Regions from separate parts of the Roseomonas sp. SRI_022 genome, predicted to be linked through region 1. Evidence: riboswitches for the same ligand, from Rfam matches in the RefSeq annotation. Region 1 holds a riboswitch; each other region holds the start of a gene.

Region 1 (6,455 bases):
GACGTGATACAGTCATCACTTCAATCAGCCATGCACTGAGGGCCGAAGTCGAAGTCCTGGAACTCATGGATGGCGCTCAGGACGGCATTGGTAATGCTGCGAACAATCTCCTGGTGGGCAGTAGCAATGCCAACAGGTTGTTCGGTTTTGCTGGTGATGATTCGGTTCTCGGTGGCAGCGGCGACGATACCATCAACGGCGGCATCGGTACCGATAGTATGTTCGGTGGCTTTGGCAATGATGTCTTCTTCGTAGACATCGCGTCGGAGCTTGTGATCGAGGCAGCAGACGAAGGAGCCGACGCGGTCTATACCACAGCGCCCGCGCTGATTCTTGCGGCGAATGTCGAGAACGTCTTTGCCACTGACCTTGCCGCTCACAGGCTGACTGGTAATGATTTGGCGAACTCTATGGCCGGCAACAAGGGAAACGATACACTCACCGGGGGCAACGGCAATGACACGTTGAACGGCGGCGCGGGCAGCGATCGGCTCGTGGGTGGCCTCGACGACGATACCTATGTCTCGGATAGCTCGGGCGATGTTGTCGTCGAAGGGGCAAATCAGGGCATTGATACAGTCCGAACAGGGCTCGCGACCTATACGTTAGCAACAAACGTTGAGAATCTGGTTGCCACCACCGCCACTGCCCACGGCTTCGTCGGCAATGGTTTGGACAATGCCATTACAGGGCACGGGGCTGCCGATGCGCTGAACGGACTGGCCGGCGTTGACACCCTCACTGGCGGTGCGGGTGCTGATACCCTCGATGGCGGGGTCGGCGATGACCGAATGGTCGGCGGCACCGCCAGCGACATCTACGTTGTCGATTCCACGTTGGACGTGGTTGTCGAACTGCTGAACCAGGGCATCGACACGGTGCGCACGGGGCTCGCGAGCTACGTGCTTGGCGCCAATGTCGAGACGCTCGTCGCCACCACTTCGACGGCACATAACTTCATCGGCAACGCGCTTGCGAATGGCATCACCGCTAATGCCGGCGCCGACACGCTGAACGGCGCGGCTGGCAATGACACACTCGATGGCGGAACAGGGATCGACCGGCTGGTCGGAGGACTGGGCGATGACCTGTTCATCGTCCAAACCGGCGACGTGATCGTGGAACTGCTTAACCAGGGCACCGACACGGTGATCGTCAGCAGCGGCGCGGCCTTCACCCTCGGGCTGAACATCGAGGGGCTGGTGCTCGGCGGCACGGTCGCGAACGGCACCGGTAACACGCTCGGCAACACCATCACCGGCAATGACGCGGCCAATGTGCTGCAGGGTCTCGCAGGGGCGGATATGGTGGCCGGCCAGGGCGGCAACGACATCCTGATCGGCGGCACGGGGCAGGACACGCTGACCGGCGGCGCGGGTGCGGACCAGTTCCGCCTGACCGGCCTCGCCGACAGCACAGTGGCAGCGCCGGATCTGATCACCGACTTCACCTTCGTCGTCGGCACGCTCGACCGCATCAGCCTGGCGCTGATCGACGCCAATACGACGCTGGCGGCCGACCAGTCCTTCACCTATCGAGGTGCGAACTTCACCGGCGCGGCGGGAGATCTGCGGGTGCAGTCGCTGGGCGGCGGGGTGTATGTCGCAGCCGGGGATGTGGACGGCAACTCGACGGCCGATTTCGCCATCGCCATCCAGTCCGCGACGGCACCGGGGCAGGCATGGTTTATCCTGTAGCTGGGCTCAGCGACGCTAGGCGCGACTAGGAGCGCCGAACGAGTGGAGACGGTTCGATCCCGGTAGCACTCCCTCCGCCAGTTTTCTTTCGGCGTCCTGCTCTCCGTCGCACCGACCCACGCGCTGAGTGGCAGGTTCTCTGGGGCTTTCAAGGCAGACCTGATGAACGATGACCGAAAGGCTCGTAGTCGTTGTGCGCCACGCCGAACGCAACGATCAGCGCAAGCCATTTCTTTGAGGTTCTCTGACGTCGATCTCACAGCCACGGGGCGGCGCGGATGGTTGTTTCCGGGCGAGCGTCGTGTCTCTGTTGTCCATGGCCGCTGGCCACTCATGCACGCTCAAGCCGGCAGGAGTGGTCGGAGTGAGAGCGCTGCTGTGGGGCTCCACGCGCCCGGAAGGCTGTCGATGCAGCGAGACAAAGGGACGCACAGAGCGATGTGTTCACGAGCCGCTACGCCGCATGGCGCGTCTGCCTCCTTCAAGTTCAATCAGCACGGGCAGCAGCTTTGCGCGTCCCATGGCTGCCCTGCGAACCTGTTTCAGCAACGAGCAGAAGGGGTGCATGTTAGCCGCAAGGTTGAGGGGTAGTCGGAGTTGGGATAGCAACTCAGCCTCAGCCTTCCATGGATCCGATATTGGGATCGGCGCCACCGTTGCGCGGGCACGCATCCACTCATCCGGACGCTGCTCACCCCGATGACCGAACGTCATCCGTTTGCCGCTGCCGACTCGCCTTAGGTGAATGCCGAGCAAGCAACCCAATGTTCGACGAAGTGTTGACCTCTCTGCATTCCTGAGATGGTCCCTCATGCGTGCGCGGAGATGGCGCTTCTCCCCGTTCTGAGCCGGGCGCCGCGCAGCTGATGGCGCGATCCCGATGTAGAGCAGGTGACCAAACTTTGAATGGCGCATACGCGTCTGTAGGAACTTCAGGCGGCGCCTCGTCGAAGAACCACCCATAGATCCCAGCCAGAGTCGGGATGAGTTCAGGCTTCGTAGTGGAAGCGCCAACGCTGTGATGATCACCGAATTGCCGAAGCCGATGCAGGATTTCCGCGACCATATTCGCTAGCCCGCCGCCTGTTCGATCTGCCCGATGCTACCGCTCATGCGTCGCCTCCTCAGGTGCTATCGAGTTCAAGCACTGAGTCAGAACAAGGACGCAGCGAAGACCCCTGTCGGCGTGGCCAGAAGATCTTGGGGCTTGTCTCCGCCGAGCGTCCACCAGGAACTCCGCCCAGTGATGGCGCTTCGGGTCAAAAGCTGGCCATTAGGCATTTCGAGAACCGAGACGATCACTTCAATCCGGTCGGGCAGGCCGGACCACTCAGTGGCGCGGTCTTCCCAATGGGTAATGAGCGGGAAGACTAGGTAGTCGGCCTGAGCGGCGCGCGCTGCCGCGAAAGCAGCATCCTGAGAGACGGCGGCACCGCCCAAGTCCACGCGTGCTGCATGTTCCATCAATGCCGGTTGGAGGGCGCGTGCGGTGGAATCGCCGGAGCCAGCGTAGGTGGTCTCTCCGTATCGGCCATCCGGCGGCACCGTAACCAAGAACCTGCGATTGCGGTCGAGGCGCGATTGCTGAGCCGTGAGGGTCGTTGCCTGCTGCGCACTGCCGCACCCGGCGACGAGAGCGGCTGCGGCCAGTGGAGCGATGCGACGGGAAAGAAGTTGGACGGGAGCCGGCACTACGTCGAATCCTGATCCGAGACAGGTTCGGCGCAGTATTGCAATGGCGCGCTTGGGAGTGAAGTCGCCGAACCTTGCTCACTACGGCTTTGAGGAGAAGGACCATCGGCGGGCAGAAGTTGCCCAATCAGCGCGCGTGTCGCGCCCCGGTGCACGACCGTGGCAGTGTGCGCGGCAGTCGGACAGAACCGGTGGCCAATCCTCGGCTTCGGTCGGGGTCCAGAGAATTACCGTTCCCGGTTCCCATCGCTGCGCGTTAGGGATTCAAACCGAGAAACCCGACCCCGATGCTCAGCTGCGTTGTCGCGGGGGGGGGGCGGGGGATATGGCTTAGGGCGGCGACTGCGCGGCTTTGTCTGCTCGGAACGGTACGGTACGCAAGCGCCGACGGCCGCATGGCTGCTCAGCATTCACGAAGGTGGTCGATTGGGGGCGCTGGCCACCAACCCTCCACCTGCCCCCAGGGTGATGCCAGCGGGGGGGGGGCTAGAGGCACCGAGCTCGTCATTGAACGAGATCCGGCAGCTTGCGTCGGGCAGTGGCTGGTCTAGGCCGCGCGATAGAGCCGGTACGCCAGAGTCGGCGCGGCCGCAGTTGCCATTGCTTGCTTCCCTTGACGGCATTCGATCAACCCCATAGTGGCCATACCAGCATCAAGAGAGCTCGGGCAGCCTGTCCGCGCCGCCAACCGGCCCTCCGTCCGGTGGCTCCCAGTTCGGGGATGCGGCCCTCTCGGGCAAAGGAGGCTTTCCATGGCCAAGTCGAAAGTCGTCCCGGCACACGTTCGGTGCCTGGATCTTTGGCGCTCTTGTCAGGTGGAGCCAGCAGTCGTCAGCGGGAAAGTCGTATGGCGTGTCGTGGCAACGCGCCCTGAGTCATCGTCCAAGGGTGGCATCTCGGGCTGGCGTGTGGCGCGTGACTTCACGACGCGGATCGAGGCGTGGAGCGCGGTGACGGAGGCGAACAATCCACCGAGGGATAAGCGTGGGCGGATCCGTCCGTGGAGGACTGAGGTGTGGATCCAGACCACGGATGAGATGACCCTGCAGCCGCGCGAAGTGCCCCCGCCACGAACCCGGATGCGGATGCCGAAACCACGATCGGCGTCCGCTGCCAGGCCATCGTGTCCTGAGGTAGAGGCGCTTGGTGTATCCCTGGCCGAGCGCGGCGGCGTGTGGTCATTCACCGGGCTCTGGCGTGGGACCGAGCGCGTGCCGGCTCGCCTGAAGTCCGATCTTTATGGTGCGTTCTGGGATCTGCGAACCGGCATCGGCGGCCGGACGCGCGTTCCGGCCGGGCCGCGATCACGTGTCCAGCGGGAGCTCGGGCTTCACGAGCGCGAGGAGATTGCGCCCGGCGTCGTGAAGACGCGCAGGACGAAAAGCGACGGCGCTGGCTTCGTCATCCGCGCCTGGGTCGCGCGGGCGGGATGCAAGTGGGGGACCGACGCGGTGCCCGTGGATGACGACGCAGCAGACGGCGCGGGGTGATTGGCTGCGGGTAGGGCGGGGGGAGGTCACCGGCTGCTGGTTTCCAGCGCAGGCGGCGCTTGCTCAACCGACGCGAACAGGGAGCGGGCGGATTTTTGGCCGGGGTTCGTTTGGAGATGTCGATCCCCCGCCACTCCACTCGCCCCCCGCCCGGGGCACCCCGGGGGGGGGGGGGGGGATGACGGACCTGCCCTGGGGTCAGCTCCCTCCCTCCAAACCGGGGCTTGGGATCCGCGCGCGGCCGTTCGAGGCGCTGCGTCCTCGCAATGACCGCGATAGAAGGGGGTTAAGCGAGGGGGTTGCGCTCATCATTGCGAAGAACGCCTCAGATATACGCCAATTCGGCGATCTATGTGGCGTCCTGTATGGACGCCTACTGCCTTCTGCGGCGAACTGGGGCCGGAAGCCGGGCTTCAGTCGAGCGGATTGTCCTCGTAGTCCTCGGCGACTTGGTTGTCGTCGACGAACTCGCTCTGCCCTTCGCATGCAACCAGTTCAACGTTCGTCGCCTTGCCGTCGATCACGAGGGATCCATCGGTCGATACCCGGCAGCTGCTCACCACCTCGAGCAGGACGAGCAACTCATCACGCGTCAGACCGTCGAGAGCGGAGACGTGGACGTGATCCATTCGCGTTGGCGCGTAGGTGCCTGCGATCTTCGACACCTCGGACAAGGCGGTTGCAATCGCGCGCCGATCCCGCGCGTTGTGGGCATCCTGGATGAGCTCGTGCAGCACCGCCATGCTCCAGGCTTTCACTCCGTCGCGCCCTGCTCGAGCGAGGTCGATCCTCGGAAGCGGAGTCGGTGGGTCAATGGCGAGGACAGCACTGGGTGCTGTTCGAGACGTGCTGGTGCTGGAAGGTGCCCGCTCTTGCGGGCTCAGCTCCTTGGCAACGACAGCGCGCGAGGGCGACGGAGCGACCTGGGCAACCGCAGCAGCGCGGGCGACCGGCTGCACCACGGGCGGCGCCGGCGGAACCAGCGGCCAGGTCTTCCGAGGCGCAGGACGTGCCGCGGTGACCTGCAGTTCCGCGATGCGCTGCTGCACCTCTGGGCGCTTTGCCATTTGTGCCGCCTTGGACGCGGCTGTCGTACTCGAGAAGCCGGAAGCCCGGCAGGCGGAAGCAGCCGACAGGCCAGACACAAGCAACGATGCAAAGGTCTCCAGGCGTTGATCGTAGAGCGCGGGCATATCCGGCGGGACCCTTCCGTGTGTGGTAATATAATACCACATAGTCGAGCCGCCGAACACAGAGTTCTCGATAACAGTAGGTAGGTGAGTGGGTAGGTGGGTTGGTCCGCGACACCCACCCACCGACGGTCGGGCATGACCGGCGAGACGGGATCGCGCCGCGCTCTGACGGATGGGACGGCGATCTGCCCAGTTCGGCGATCGCATCAATGGTCCGAACTGCCCACAGGTCGGATTATCTCGGCCATTTCGGCTCATTCAACGAGCGGCGCCTTGGCCGACGCGCATATTTTCGGGGCTTTGGGGTGGGTGCCAACGTCCACGTCGGGGAGGCGCGGTGGCAGTCCAGTGCGGACCCACACGGGAAGGGCTGAGACTGTCTG
Region 2 (6,455 bases), on a different contig from region 1:
TATTCCACCTCGGGCGTCGGGTCCTCGGATCACCTGACGATGGAATTGTTCAAGCAGGTGACGGGGACCGACCCAACGCATGTGCCCTATGGCGGCGGCGCGGCGGCGGCGACCGACCTGATCGCGGGCAATGTGCAGTTGTCCTTCCAGAACCTCGGCACCGTCGCGGGGCACATTCAGGGCGGGCGGCTCAAGGCCATTGCCGTGACGTCGCGCCAGCGCCACCCGATCCTCCCGGAAGTGCCGACCGCCATCGAAGGCGGCATCGCGGATTTCGAGGTGACATCCTGGCAGGCGGTGATGGCGCCGGCCGGCGTGCCCGCGCCGGTCCTGGCACGGCTCAACGCCGAGGCGACCGCGGCGCTGAAGCATCCCGAGAGCGTGCAGCGGCTGGAACAGATCGGCTTCAGCGTGGTCGCCAACAGCCCGGCCGACTACAGCGCCTTCCAGCGTGCCGAGATCGAGCGCTGGCGGCGCGTGGTGCAGACGGCGAATATCCGGCCGGAATAGGTGGAGGGCCCCGGCCCTCCCCGACTTCGCTCTACGCCGCTTTTTGCAGCACGTCGTCCAGCGCGGCGCCGATCGCGCCGACCGCCCGGCGCATGTCGTCCGGCGTGATCGCGCCGATGGCGCCGATGCGCATCGTCGGCGCCTTGGTGTTGTAGAAATTGCTGATCAGCACGCCCCGGCGCTTCAGCGCCTCGACGAAGACCTGCAGGTCGAAGCGCGGATCGGCGGGCTGGTGGATCGTCACGATCACCGGCCCCTGATGCTCGCGCGCCAGATAGGGCGTGAGGCCAAGCGCGGCCACGCCGTCATACAGGATGCCCACATTGGCCTGATAACGCGCGAGCCGCGCCGCCTGGCCGCCCTCGGCCTCATACAGGTCGAGCGCCACGTCGAAGGCGGCGATCGCCTGGACCGGCGGGGTGAAGCGGATGGACCCCCAGCCCGACCGCTTCGCATGCGCCAGCACGTCGGACAGGTCGAACGACCAGGACCCGGCATTGCCCGCGCAGGCCTCGGCGCGGTCGATGCGCGCCACGGCGAAGCCGATGCCCGGCATGCCTTCCAGGCACTTGCCCGAGGTAAAGACCAGCACGTCGCATTCGGGATGGCCGGCCAGCGGGAAGGGCAACGCGCCGAAGGCCGAGACGGCATCGAGGATCAGCCGCTTGCCGGCCGCGTGCAGCGCGCGACCGATGCCCTCAGCATCGTTGACGATGCCGGACCCGGTCTCGTTGTAGACCATGGCCACGGTGCCGATGGCAGGGTCGGCGTCCAGCACAGGCATGATGTCGGCAGCCGTCGCGCCGCGCGTGTCGGGCAGCGGCAATTCGACGACGATCCGCCCGGCCTCCCGCGCCAGCCGCGCCATGCGCTGGGCATAGGCGCCGTTCATCGGGATCAGCACCTTGGCGCCCGGCGCGACGAAGGTCCGGATCGCGGCCTCGGTCACGAAATGCCCGGCACCCTGGATCGGCAGGGTCGCATGGACGCCCGGCGTGCCGCCGGCCACGCCGACGATCCGTTCCCGGATGCGGGCATAGACGCGCTGGAAATCGCGGTCCCAGGGGGCGATGTCCTGGGCCATGGCCGCCTTGACCTCGGGCCGGGTCTGCACGGGGCCGGGAATGAGAAGGAGCATGGAGTCGCCGTTCCGACGAAGGGATGGCAATGGTTCTGCCCCGCCTCGCACTGCACGCGCAACCCGGGCCGGCGCATGGCTGGCAGGGTCAGTCCGCAGCGCGCCGGCCATCGGCCGCCTCGGCCCGGCCCCGCAGCCAGTCCTTCAGCGCAGCCCGGCGGTCGCCCGGTTCGGCGCGTTCGAGGAACACCGCGAGATGCCCCGGCCGGCGGTCCGGCACCACCCGATAGGCATGGGTCCACGGCCCATGGCCCTGGTGCAGCACGACATAGAGCCAGGAGGTCTCGATGCGGCCAAGCCGCGTCGTCCAGGCACACAGGGCAACGAATTCCGCCTGGTCGCCCGGGGCGAGCAGTAGATCGAGGTCAGGGGCAGGCGTCGCGTCCAGCATCGGATCCTCCACATGGCTGGACCGGACCTGACGCGGCGACGCTTCCCGTTTGGTTGCCGGAGCGGCCGCATCCCCCCTTTCGGAGGCGCCACCTTGCCCGGGAAGGCAGGTTGGCGTTGGGCGCCGGCCCAACTCTTGATGCAGGGCCCAGAAAGCCATGCGCGGCGGGCAAAGGCAAGGGGCGCGCTCACGCGATCGCGGCGCCGCCGATCTCCCGCAGCAGCTTCTCGCGGATCGCCTCGGCGAAGGCGGCATAGTCGGGCGTGTGCATCGCGAAGGACCCCGGCCCACCGATCACCTCCGCCCGGTAGTGGTCGAGCAGGTCCGGCTCCTCGTTCAGCACGGCCAACGCGTTGATCGTGACCCCGGCGGCCACGCCGATGTCGCGCACCGGCCCCGGCGGGCGTCCCTGGTTGTGCCGGCCATCGCCCGAGACATCCATCACCAGCCGGCTCGCCTCCGCCGGCACAGCGCCGAGCAGGGCGAGGCCGGCGGCCATCCCCTCCCCCAGCGCGGTGGCACCAGGCGGGACCAGGCGCGGCGCATTGTCCACCGCCTCGGCGAGGGCCGCGGCCGCCATCGGGCTGTCCAGCCGGGTCCAGGGCACGGCGACCGCCTGCGCCCCGCGCCCTGACCATTGCATCATGCAGATCGCCACCGCCCCGCGCGGTCCGGCGGTGATCGCGGCCTGCACCGAGTCGTCGCGGAGTGCGGCCGCATAGCCGCCGAGCATGAGGCCGAACTCGTCGTAGTCCACGGAGGAAGACGAATCCACGGCGAGACACAGGGCGAGATCGACCTTCTCCATGCCCGTTTTTCGCACGTGCAGCGGTTGGCCGCACGCCCGGTTGGTGCGCATGCTGGCGCCGATGAGCCCTGGAGATTTGACGATGCACCGCAGGATCCTGCTCACCGGCGCGGCCGGCCTGGCGCTGGCGCGACCGGCCGTCGCGCAGGGCGCCTGGCCGAACCGCACCATCCGCATGGTCGTGCCCTACACGCCGGGTGCCGCGACGGATGCGATGGCGCGGCTCGCGGCGCAGAAGCTGCAGGAGAAGCTCGGCGTCACCGTGGTGGTGGAGAACCGCCCCGGCGCGAATGGCGCGGTCGGCAGCCAGGCGGTGCTGCAATCGCCGGCCGATGGCTACACCATCATGGGCTCCGCCTCGATTCATCCCATGGCGCGGCATGTGATGCGCAACGCGCCTTATGATCCGGTGACGGACTTCATCCCGGTGGCGCGCACCGCGCGCGGGCCGCTGGTGCTGGTGATGAACCCGCGCCTGCCGCAGACGACGATCCCGCAGGTCGTGGAAGCGGCGAAGGCCGAGCCAGCGAAATGGACCTTCGCCACCTCCTCGCTCGGCGCCGCGGGGCATCTGGGGTCGATCGAGTTCAACCGCATGACCGGCGCGAATATCGAGATCGTTGGCTATCGCGGATCCGCCCCGGCGCTGACCGATGTTGCGGCCGGCAACGCGCAGCTGATGTTCGACCCGGTGCTGGCCACGCTGCCGATGATCCGCGGCGGACAGTTGCGTGGCCTCGGCATCGCGACGGCGCAGCGAACGGCGCTCGCGCCCGACCTGCCGACCATGGCGGAATCCGGCCTGCCGGGCTTCGAGTTCTATTCCTGGTATGGCGTCTGGGCGGCGCGCGCGACGCCGCGGGAGATCGTGGACCGCATGAATGCCGTGATCGTCGAGGCGATGCGCGAGCCCGCGGTTGTCGAACGCCTGACCGGCCTTGGCTTCGAGCCGGTCGCCGAGACGGTGCCGCAGCTCGAACGCTTCATCGTCGAGGACGTGGCGCGCAACGCCGAACTTCTCCGCATCGCGAACTTCCAGCCCGAGTGATGTTGACGATCACCCCGGCCGCGCTGGCGGCGGAACTCGGCACGCCGGGCCTGGTGGTGCTGGACGGCAGCGTCTTCCAGCGCCCCTCACCGGACATGTCCACCATGCTGTCAGACAGCGCGCGGGCGTCCTTCGAGAAGTCGCGCATTCCCGGTTCGGTGCACCTCGACGCGCTGGACTGGCTGTGGGACCGGACGAAGCCCTACCGCTTCGCACTGCCGTCGCCCGACGCCGCAGCCGCCGCCTTCGGCGCCCATGGCGTGGGGGAGGACAGCCGCGTGGTCCTCTACGACCGCGTCGGCGGCAACTGGGCGACGCGGACCTTCTGGACGCTGCGCTGGCTCGGCTTCGACCATGTGCGGGTGCTGGAAGGCGGGCTGGCGGCCTGGAAGGCGGCGGGGCTGCCGGTGGAGAGCGGGCTTGCGCCGGCCCCGGCGCCTGCACCGCGGCCATTCACGGCGCGGCCGCGCACAGCGACAATCGCCGATCGCGCGGAGGTGCTCGCCGCCCTCGGCTCGCCCGGAATCACCGTGGTCAACGCCCTGTCCGCCGAACAACACGAAGGCACTGGCGGGCTGCCTTATCACCGCCCCGGGCGGATCACAGGGACGCGCAACCTGCCCGCGCCGCTGCTCGCCGACGGCACCCTCGCCCCCGAGGCCATCGCGGCCCTGGCCGAGCGGGCCGGCATTGCGAAGGGTGACCGCGTCATCGCCTATTGCGGCGGCGGCATCGCCGCCTCGAACCTTGCCTTCAACCTGCTGCGGGCGGGCTGGTCCGACCTCGCGGTCTATGACGGCAGCCTGGATGAATGGGGACGCGACTCATCCCTGCCGATGGAAACCGGGCCGGGCTGACCCAGCGGCGCCAGGGCCGCAAGCAGCCCATCCACCGCGAAGGCCATCAGCCCGGTGAGCAGCGCCCCCTGCACCACCCAGGCCGGATTGCCATTGACCAGCCCGGCGATGATCGGCGTGCCGAGGCAGGTCGCGCCGGCCACCGCCGCAACCGCCGCCGTCGCCACCGCCAGCACCGCGGCGACGCGCAGCCCGGCGAGGATCGGCGGGGCGGCCAGCGGCAGTTCCACCTGCATCAGCACCTGGCGCGGCGTCATCCCCGCCCCGCGCGCCGCATCCAGCACCTCCGCAGGCACTGTGGCGAGCGCCCCCGTCGTCGCCCGCAGCACCGGCAGCGTGGCGTAGCAGACCAGGGCGATCAGCGCCGGCGCCGCGCCGAAACCAACCGCCGGCACAGCGATGGCGATCACCGCGACCGGCGGCACGGCCTGGGCGAAACCGACCAGCGCGTCCGCGACCTCGCGCACCTCCCGCGCGCCGGGCTGCGTCGCGGCGATGCCCAGGCCGATGCCGATCGCCGCCGCCGGCAGCAGCGAGGCCACCACCAGCGCGCCATGGCTGAGCGCCAGCGCAAGGAATGACTCGCGGCGGTAGAGCGGCTCCGCGACATCTGGGAACAGCGCTGCGAAGACCGGCGCCGACAGCGGCAGCACCAGCAGCGCAGCGGCGAACAACGCGGCCGGCAGCAGCGGCCCGAGCCTCATGCCCGCAGCAGGTCACGCAGGGCGACCACGCCGGATGGGGCGCCGGCCGCATCCACCAGCAGCGCCGCCTCGGCCCGCGCCGCGAGCATCGCCTCCAGCGCCTCGCGCCCCGTCGCCGTGGCGGGGATGCGCGGCAGTGACGCCGGCGCTTCATCCGACGGCCCGGCGAGCGCGGCGGCCGCCACCAGCGCCAGCCGTCGCATCCCGATCGCGCCGCCATCCAGCAGGTCGCGCACGCGCGGATCGGCCGGTGCGTCGAGCAATTCCCGCGGCGCGCCTTCCTGCAGCAGCCGCCCATCCGCCATGACGGCGATGCGCGTGGCGAGGCTGAACGCCTCCTCCACGTCGTGCGTCACCAGCAGGATCGTCTTGCCGGTCGCCGCATGCAGCCGCGCCATCTCCTGTTGCAGCGCCTGCCGCGTCACGGCGTCGAGCGCGCCGAAGGGTTCGTCCATCAGCAGGATATCGGGATCGGCGGCAAGCGCGCGCGCCACGCCGACACGCTGCGCCTGGCCGCCCGAGAGTTCCGACGGCAGGCGGTCGCGATAGGCGGCCGGATCGAGGCGCAGCAGCGCCAGCAATTCCTCGACCCGCGCCGCGATGCGCACCGCCGGCCAGCCGAGCAGCCGCGGCACCGCGCCGATGTTGCGCGCGACACTCCAATGCGGGAACAGCCCGATACCCTGGATGACATAGCCAATGCGCCGCCGCAGCGCCGGCGCGGCTTCCGATGCCACGTCGCGCCCGCGCAGCAGCACGCGGCCCGCATCGGGATCGACCAGCCGGTTGACCATCCGCAGCGCAGTGGATTTTCCGGCGCCCGACCCGCCGAGCAACACCGCGAAGGCGCCTTCCGGCACCACCAGGTCGAGCCCATCAAGCGCCTGGGTGGCGCTGAAGGATTTGCGCACGCCCTCGAACCGGATCACGCGGCCGCCTCCGCACCGTGCGACGACAGCCCGTCCTCCAGCGCGCGCAGCACGGCATCCAGCACCAGCG
Region 3 (6,455 bases), on a different contig from region 1:
GGATGCCGTGGAGCTGCTCGCCGCGACGCGCGGCGCTGAACTGACCAGGTTCGAAATCGTCGATGCTGTTGGCTGTGCGACCGGACCGATGTTCTGTCGCCTGCTGCCGAGCGCGACGCCAGCGGCGGTCGATGAGGCCTTGTCAGGCAGTGGCGTCACGCGGCGCGACATCTTTGGATGGGAGGTTGGACAGCACGTCGTCGAGAACCTGCTTGGTCTGACGCGCACGCTGAAGGATCGCGCGCCGCACAACGGCCTCGGCACGTCAGGCGACAGGGTGGACCTGAATGCGATCATGACGCTGATCGAGGCCGAGGATGCAGTCTTGTCGGGGCTCGAGCGGGACGGCCTGGTGGTTGGCCTCGTCGATGCGCTTGCCGCGTTCTGGGCAGCGGCAGGGCCCGACGCTGAACGCCTTCGGAGCGTGTTGGCCGTGGAGCGCAACAGGTCTGAGGAAGCTCGCCGAGGCATCATGGGCGAGCACCCTGTCTGCCCCCCAAGCGCCTGCGAAGCGGAGCCAGCCCCTATCGGCGCAGCGGCTGAAGCCTGGGATAGCCACGATCCTGAGCCCGATGATCTGCCGCTGGTGAACTGGCTCGCTACTGGACCGAGGCAGCGGAGGTCAAACCAGCACAACGCCGTCAATGCGCTTGTGAACGGGCTGCGGCTCGGCCCTGGCAAGGGCGGCCCTCGCCTCATCCGTGACATCCGCACGGGAGATATTTTGCTGTCAGGCATTCGGCCCGGCAGTGAGGCGTGGCAGGCGCTGCGACTTGAAAAGCTGAAGCCAAACTTCATCGAGCCTTTGACGCGCCTGCCGGTCTGGGTTTGGTCGGACGACATCACGAACTCTGCCGTCGGGTGGGCGCAGCGGCACGAGGTCATGGTGTCGCAGGAGGTGATGCTCGAAGCGGTACGCTGGATTGCCAATGGGACGATCATCGATCCCGTTGCGCTCTATCTCCATCGATTGGAGAAACGGAAGGTTTGGGACGGCGTGCCGAGGCTGAATGGTTGGCTGATCCGGCACGGCGGTGCGGAAGACGGTCCGGTCGGTGAGAAAGCGCTGTCCATGACGATGATCGGTGCCGTGGCACGCGCGCTCGTTCCAGTGGAGAGCTCAGCCATGGAAGCCGCGCGCCTTGACACGGTGATGGTCCTCGCCGGTCCGCAGGGTGGGCGCAAGTCGGCCGCAATCCGCATCCTGGCCCGAAGCCCCCGTTGGCACACGGAAAGCGTCACGGGGAACCTTTCAGACAAGGACAACATCCTGAACATGCACCAGGCGTGGATCACCGATATCTCCGAGGGTGCGTCCCTGAAGCGGTCGGATGTCACGGCGATCAAGCAGTTCATCACCACGCCGCACGATAGGATCCGCGTTCCCTATGCGCGTCTGCCGGGTCTGATGGCCAGGCGAGGCATCCTGGTCTGCACCGTCAACGACGATGGCGGCGGGTTTCTCGCGGACACGACTGGTTCAAGGCGATTCATCGTGGTCGGCGTGGACCGGATTGACACTGATGTGTTGGCCCAGGAGGTGGACCAGCTCTGGGCAGAGGCAGTCGCGCGCTATCGCACCGGTGAACAATATTGGGTTGAGCAGTATGCGGAGGACGATAGCTGTGCCGCCGAATTGCGGGATGCTCTGTCCGCATCAGCAGAGGCGCGGCGTGTAAAATCCGGCCTGGAGGAGGCCGTGCGGCGCTGGGTGTCCGAAGTGCCGACGGTTTCATCGGCGGGCCGGATCACGAGTTGGCGCCCGAGAACCATGGCCTTGTCGGTTCTTCCGTGCTCGAAGGTGCTCGATATGGTGATGGAATTGGGTTTGGACCCGATGAGGGACCATTTCTCGCTCGCGAACGCCAAGCGCGCGCTGGTGGCACTTGGATGGGACATCGCACGGCTGAAGTTCCGCGGTGGTGGGGCGTTGGGCTTTGCTTTCGACGAACGCGTCTGGCTGTCCCAGGCGGGACTTCAGGTTCGGAAGCAGGCCGCGCTGGCCGAGGAAAAGCTCGGTGTGAAGAAGGGCGGCCGATTTCGCCGGTGGCTGATGGAGCAGCGGGACTGCGGGGCAATCTATGGCTCTCCGGCCAACGTCGGTACCAAGGACGAGGTGGAAACCTCCTTGTAGGCCCGAGCACCGCGGCACAGACACCGATACCCACAGGCCCTCGACTACAGCCCGCAGGTCAAAAGGCGGAGATTTCGCGTCCGTGCTCCAGGTTGAGGCACAATCTTGCCGGCCTTGAGGCCGCATCGCTTGGTTGCTGGAAGCCAGGTTTTCTGCGGGTTTGAGCCTCGGTTGAGGCTGAGGCCGGCACAAAGTCGATTTTTCAACACCTGCACGCACTGTCCGCGCCGCTCACGAGCTCATCGCACGCCCCCCCCCGCGGCATGCGCACAACACCCACGGTCTTTATGCGTAGTATATTCCCTGCCTCACGGCCTCAGTTTGGCTGAACACTAGATCCTTGGCTCGTTTCGCTGAGGCCGATAGCAGTAAATGGGCGTGGCCTCACCGCGGCCTCAGAACGAATTTCGGCCTCACCGGCGGTCAACACTGCGACACGGACCGGGCCGGATGCGGGACTGTCGAGAAGCCCGCCTATGATCCATCGATGAAGCGGCAGCGTCTCACACAGAGCGGGGCGTGCCCGCAGCGCGCTGTGGCCGGTGAGGGTGCAACTCGGTTCCAGCGGCCGCGCCCGCCGGATGGCGATCTCCTCCAACGCTGGTCGGGGATCGCACTGGCAAGGTCCGGCGAAACGTCGACACCGAACGGATCAGGCAGGTGATCCAGTCTCGCGCGTGCGCATCGCATCGCCGGATCCTCGGTGGGTAGTCTCCGAAAGGGCGGATTGCCGCAAACTGCAGGCTGCAGCCGCGCATCGCCGATGCACCGGTTAGTGCGGTTAGAGCCATCTAACCGCGGCCAAACTGCGTTCTAACTTTCTAACTCACCGTTCTAACCCAAGCCGTGACGGGCTTTCTTGAATGCGGTATCCTGATACCGCCTTACTGGAGGGCAGCATGCCCACCTTGACCGATGCCCGCACCGAACGCCTCGCCCACCTCCTGGCCGCCGGCATGACCCGCGCCCAGGCCTGCCGCATGAGCGGCTACAGCGCCACAACGGCGGCGGTGAAGGCGCACAAGATCGCCGCCCGCCCGGATGTCATGTCCCGGGTGCTGGAGCTGACCGGCGGGGTCGCGCCGGCCGCCCTGGTGGGCAGCGCGCCCGCGCATCTGGGGCCGCCAGCAACGGGCCCCTGGGCCGCTCCAGCGGCCGCGCCGGCGCCTCGGGCGGTGGTAGTGGCTGCAGCACCGCATTTGCCTTCCAGCGAGCCTGTGGATCCGCCGCGGCCCCTTCCCCGCATCGACCTGGCGACGGCGAGCCCTGAGCAAGCGCGGCGCTGGTCGCTTTCCGTCCTGGCTGAGGTGATTCACGAGGCGCACTTCGCCCGTGATCGACGGATCGTGGTGAACGCCATGACGGAGGCAAACCGCCTGAACGGGCTGCACATCCAGAAGATCGAACATCTCCAGACGTCGGTCCTGGACGGTTTGTCCCGCGCCGAGCTGCTGATGTTGGCCGAAGCCCTGAAGAACGGTCGCGTCGAGGACGGGATGTTCGTCATCGATGGCGAAGCGGTAGCCACCGCCGAGCATGAAGCCGAGCTTCTGGACGATCCCCTGGCCTAGCGCGCCGTCAAGCTACGCCTGGCGGCGCTGACGACTCACGCCTGGTGATCCTCGTAGGAGCGTCCCACTCAGATGGCGCCGCGATGCCAGCCCAGTTCAATGGCTGATGACGAAGGGCACCTTCTGGTTGGCGTCTACACCGGCCACCATAGCGATGCACCGATCCGCACATTGCCGCCAGTTCTTCGTACTTCGCGATCGAAGCCCCCTCGCGCAGCCCCCTCAACGCATAGATCGCTGCCGCTTCGCATCGTTCGCCGCGCCTTTTGCCACAGCGCGGTCCGCGTGAGGCGCTCACCGACAGGGGCTTCCCCAAGGATCTGACAAAGGGGCCCAGTGGGGGTGCCGAACCCCCCCCCCCACCCGGCCCTGACCGGGGGGCGGGTGGACGACCGGGGGGCACTGCCTCCAAACAAGCCCTCCCCCAGAAATCGAACTGGCCTCACACAGATTCGTTCTGATAATGGAATTTCTTGTTGCGCTTCCTCTCGCCGATTTCGAGGGCCTAGCGGCCCGAAAGGACAGGCCCGGCCATAGCCGACGACGGGTCGAAGCATGCCTCCACCGGCTACCAACCCCATCCCACGCTGTCAGCATCGCGGAGGCCGGGTGCGCGCCGTTGGCTCGATACCAAGAGATGGACGGCATAGGCGGGACGAGGTTAACGGCATTCACCCGCCGGGCGCCCTGCACGGTCTCAGCAGACACGCGTCATTCGCACGCCGAGTGCGGAGCGGAGGAAATCCTCCGCAACCTAGCGCGCTGTCGGCAGCGCTCCCGCACGGATCAAACCAAACGCTGCCCCGAAGCCGACCAGATCAATCGGTGGGCGGCTTGGATCTCACCATTCCAGCCGCTACCACTCATCGCTCGCGATCTGCGGCGTCGTCCGTGACCGGCACTGCATCGGTCCCCCAGTTGCATCCCCTCCGCGCGACCCAGGCGCGCACGAAGAAGCCACCGACATCGGTCTTCTCCCTCCGCGTCTTCACCACGCCCGGTGCGACCTCTTCCCGCTCGTGCAGGCCCAGTTCGCGCTGGATGCGCGAGCGCGGCCCAGCCGGAACACGTGTCCGGCCGCCAATGCCGGCTCGCAGCTCCCAGAAGGCGCCGTAGAGGTCCGACTTCAGGCGCGCCGGCACGCGCTCGTCCCCACGCCAAAGTCCGATGAATGTCCACATGCCGCCGCGCTCGGCCAGGGAAGCACGAAGTGTGTCAGCCTCGGGAGACGATGTCCGACCAGTTTGCGCCAGTTTGGGCGTCGGCATTCGCGTCGGGGCCCGCGCCCGGCGCGCTGTGCGAGGCAGCAAAGGCGTCTCGTCCGTGATCTGTACCCACGCCTCAGTGGACCGAGTACGGACCCGCCCGCGCCGATCCCTCGGCGGGTTGTTCGCGTCCGACACCGCGCTCCAGGCCTCCGTCCGCGTCGTGAAATCGCGCGGCACGCGCCAGCCCGAGATGCCGCCCATTGCCGCGACTTCACGGCACGTGGCGACGACACGCCAGACAACCTTCGCGCCGACGACCGCCGGTTCCACCTGACAGATACGCCAAAGTTCCCGACGCAAGAATTGCGGCGGGACGACCTTCGACTTGGGCATTGAAGCCTCCTTTGCCCGTGTGGGCCGCATCCCCGAAATGGGAGCCACCGGACGGAGGACCGGTTGGCGGCGCGGGCAGCCTGCCCGCGCTCTCTTGATGCTGGTTGCTCGATATTGCCTCGATCGGAACCGGTCAAGGCGAGCGTGCAGTGGCGGCTGGGCTGTGCCGGCATCATACGGCTCAGGTGATGTCGGGCCTTACGTTTCACGGTGCAAGTTCGCCAGAGCGGTTGGGGTCGAGGGCTCGAATCCCTTCGCCCGCAGCGGTAGGAACCGGAATCCAACTTTCTCTGGGCGTGTCGCCCGCCGACGAGCGACGCCGGAAAGCGAAGCATGCCCCGCAGAAGGGTCTGCGAGTGGTGTTGCCGGGAAAAGCAGCGTGCGAAGGCAGCGCAGCATGCGTGGTACGGTGCCCTCGCCCCAACCCGGGGCGCGGCGGAACGATCACATGAAGCTTGCAGTTGTCCAGCAACCGCCGGTCTACCTCGATCTTGAAAAGTCCATGGCGCGCGCGGTCGAGCTTGTCGGTGAGGCGGCAGCGGAGGGCTGCGACATGCTGGTGTTTCCGGAGGCATGGCTTCCCGGCTATCCGACGTTCGTCTGGCGGCTGCCGCCGGGGGCCGGGATGGGAAAGACGGATGAGCTCTACGCCCTCTCACAGTCGAACTCGGTCGACCTTAGCAGGGACGGGCTGCGACCGCTTCTGGAGGCGGCGAAGAACCATGGGGTGGTCATCGTACTGGGCTACCAAGAGGTCGACGGCTCGGTCAGCGGCAGCACGCTGTTCAACAGCTGCGCGATCATCGACGCGGACGGCAGGCTTGCGAACAACCACCGCAAGCTGATGCCGACGAATCCGGAGCGGATGGTCTGGGGCTTCGGCGACGGCTCCGGCCTGAACGTCGTGGACACCGCGGTCGGCCGCATCGGGGCACTGATCTGCTGGGAAAACTACATGCCGCTGGCACGTTACGCGCTCTATGCGCAGAACATCGACATCTACGTCGCCCCGACGTGGGACAGCGGCGAAACCTGGCTCGCGACGATGCAGCACATCGCGCGCGAGGGCGGCTGCTGGGTGGTCGGATGCGCGACGGCGTTGGAAGCATCCGACATCCCCGATGGCGTGCCATATCGCGACGAGCTTTT

What was found. Region 1 has a riboswitch for S-adenosylmethionine ahead of AC2YHJ_RS18565 (hypothetical protein). Riboswitches for the same ligand answer to the same signal wherever they lie in the genome.
Region 2: it holds a riboswitch for S-adenosylmethionine, as region 1 does, so the genes downstream of both, AC2YHJ_RS25420 (hypothetical protein) here and AC2YHJ_RS18565 (hypothetical protein) in region 1, are expected to answer to the same signal.
Region 3: it holds a riboswitch for S-adenosylmethionine, as region 1 does, so the genes downstream of both, AC2YHJ_RS16210 (hypothetical protein) here and AC2YHJ_RS18565 (hypothetical protein) in region 1, are expected to answer to the same signal.

What each region holds. Positions count from the first base shown of each region.
Region 1 covers NZ_JBYCZL010000019.1:71,310-77,764, reverse strand. Annotated here, with positions in the region: gene AC2YHJ_RS18580 (beta strand repeat-containing protein) at 1-1,697, shown strand, start outside; gene AC2YHJ_RS18575 (GIY-YIG nuclease family protein) at 2,142-2,612, opposite strand; gene AC2YHJ_RS18570 (DUF4823 domain-containing protein) at 2,850-3,389, opposite strand; SAM-I-IV-variant riboswitch at 4,035-4,143, shown strand; gene AC2YHJ_RS18565 (hypothetical protein) at 4,601-4,879, shown strand; gene AC2YHJ_RS18560 (hypothetical protein) at 5,293-6,072, opposite strand.
Region 2 covers NZ_JBYCZL010000038.1:28,161-34,615, forward strand. Annotated here, with positions in the region: gene AC2YHJ_RS25410 (Bug family tripartite tricarboxylate transporter substrate binding protein) at 1-510, shown strand, start outside; gene AC2YHJ_RS25415 (2-aminoethylphosphonate--pyruvate transaminase) at 542-1,648, opposite strand; gene AC2YHJ_RS25420 (hypothetical protein) at 1,737-2,039, opposite strand; SAM-I-IV-variant riboswitch at 2,079-2,186, opposite strand; gene AC2YHJ_RS25425 (DUF1194 domain-containing protein) at 2,227-2,847, opposite strand; gene AC2YHJ_RS25430 (Bug family tripartite tricarboxylate transporter substrate binding protein) at 2,930-3,895, shown strand; gene AC2YHJ_RS25435 (sulfurtransferase) at 3,895-4,752, shown strand; gene AC2YHJ_RS25440 (ABC transporter permease) at 4,686-5,456, opposite strand; gene AC2YHJ_RS25445 (ABC transporter ATP-binding protein) at 5,453-6,385, opposite strand; gene AC2YHJ_RS25450 (ABC transporter permease) at 6,382-6,455, opposite strand, start outside.
Region 3 covers NZ_JBYCZL010000015.1:54,616-61,070, reverse strand. Annotated here, with positions in the region: gene AC2YHJ_RS16220 (VapE domain-containing protein) at 1-2,134, shown strand, start outside; gene AC2YHJ_RS16215 (hypothetical protein) at 3,034-3,705, shown strand; gene AC2YHJ_RS16210 (hypothetical protein) at 4,569-5,306, opposite strand; SAM-I-IV-variant riboswitch at 5,304-5,412, opposite strand; gene AC2YHJ_RS16205 (carbon-nitrogen hydrolase family protein) at 5,755-6,455, shown strand, end outside.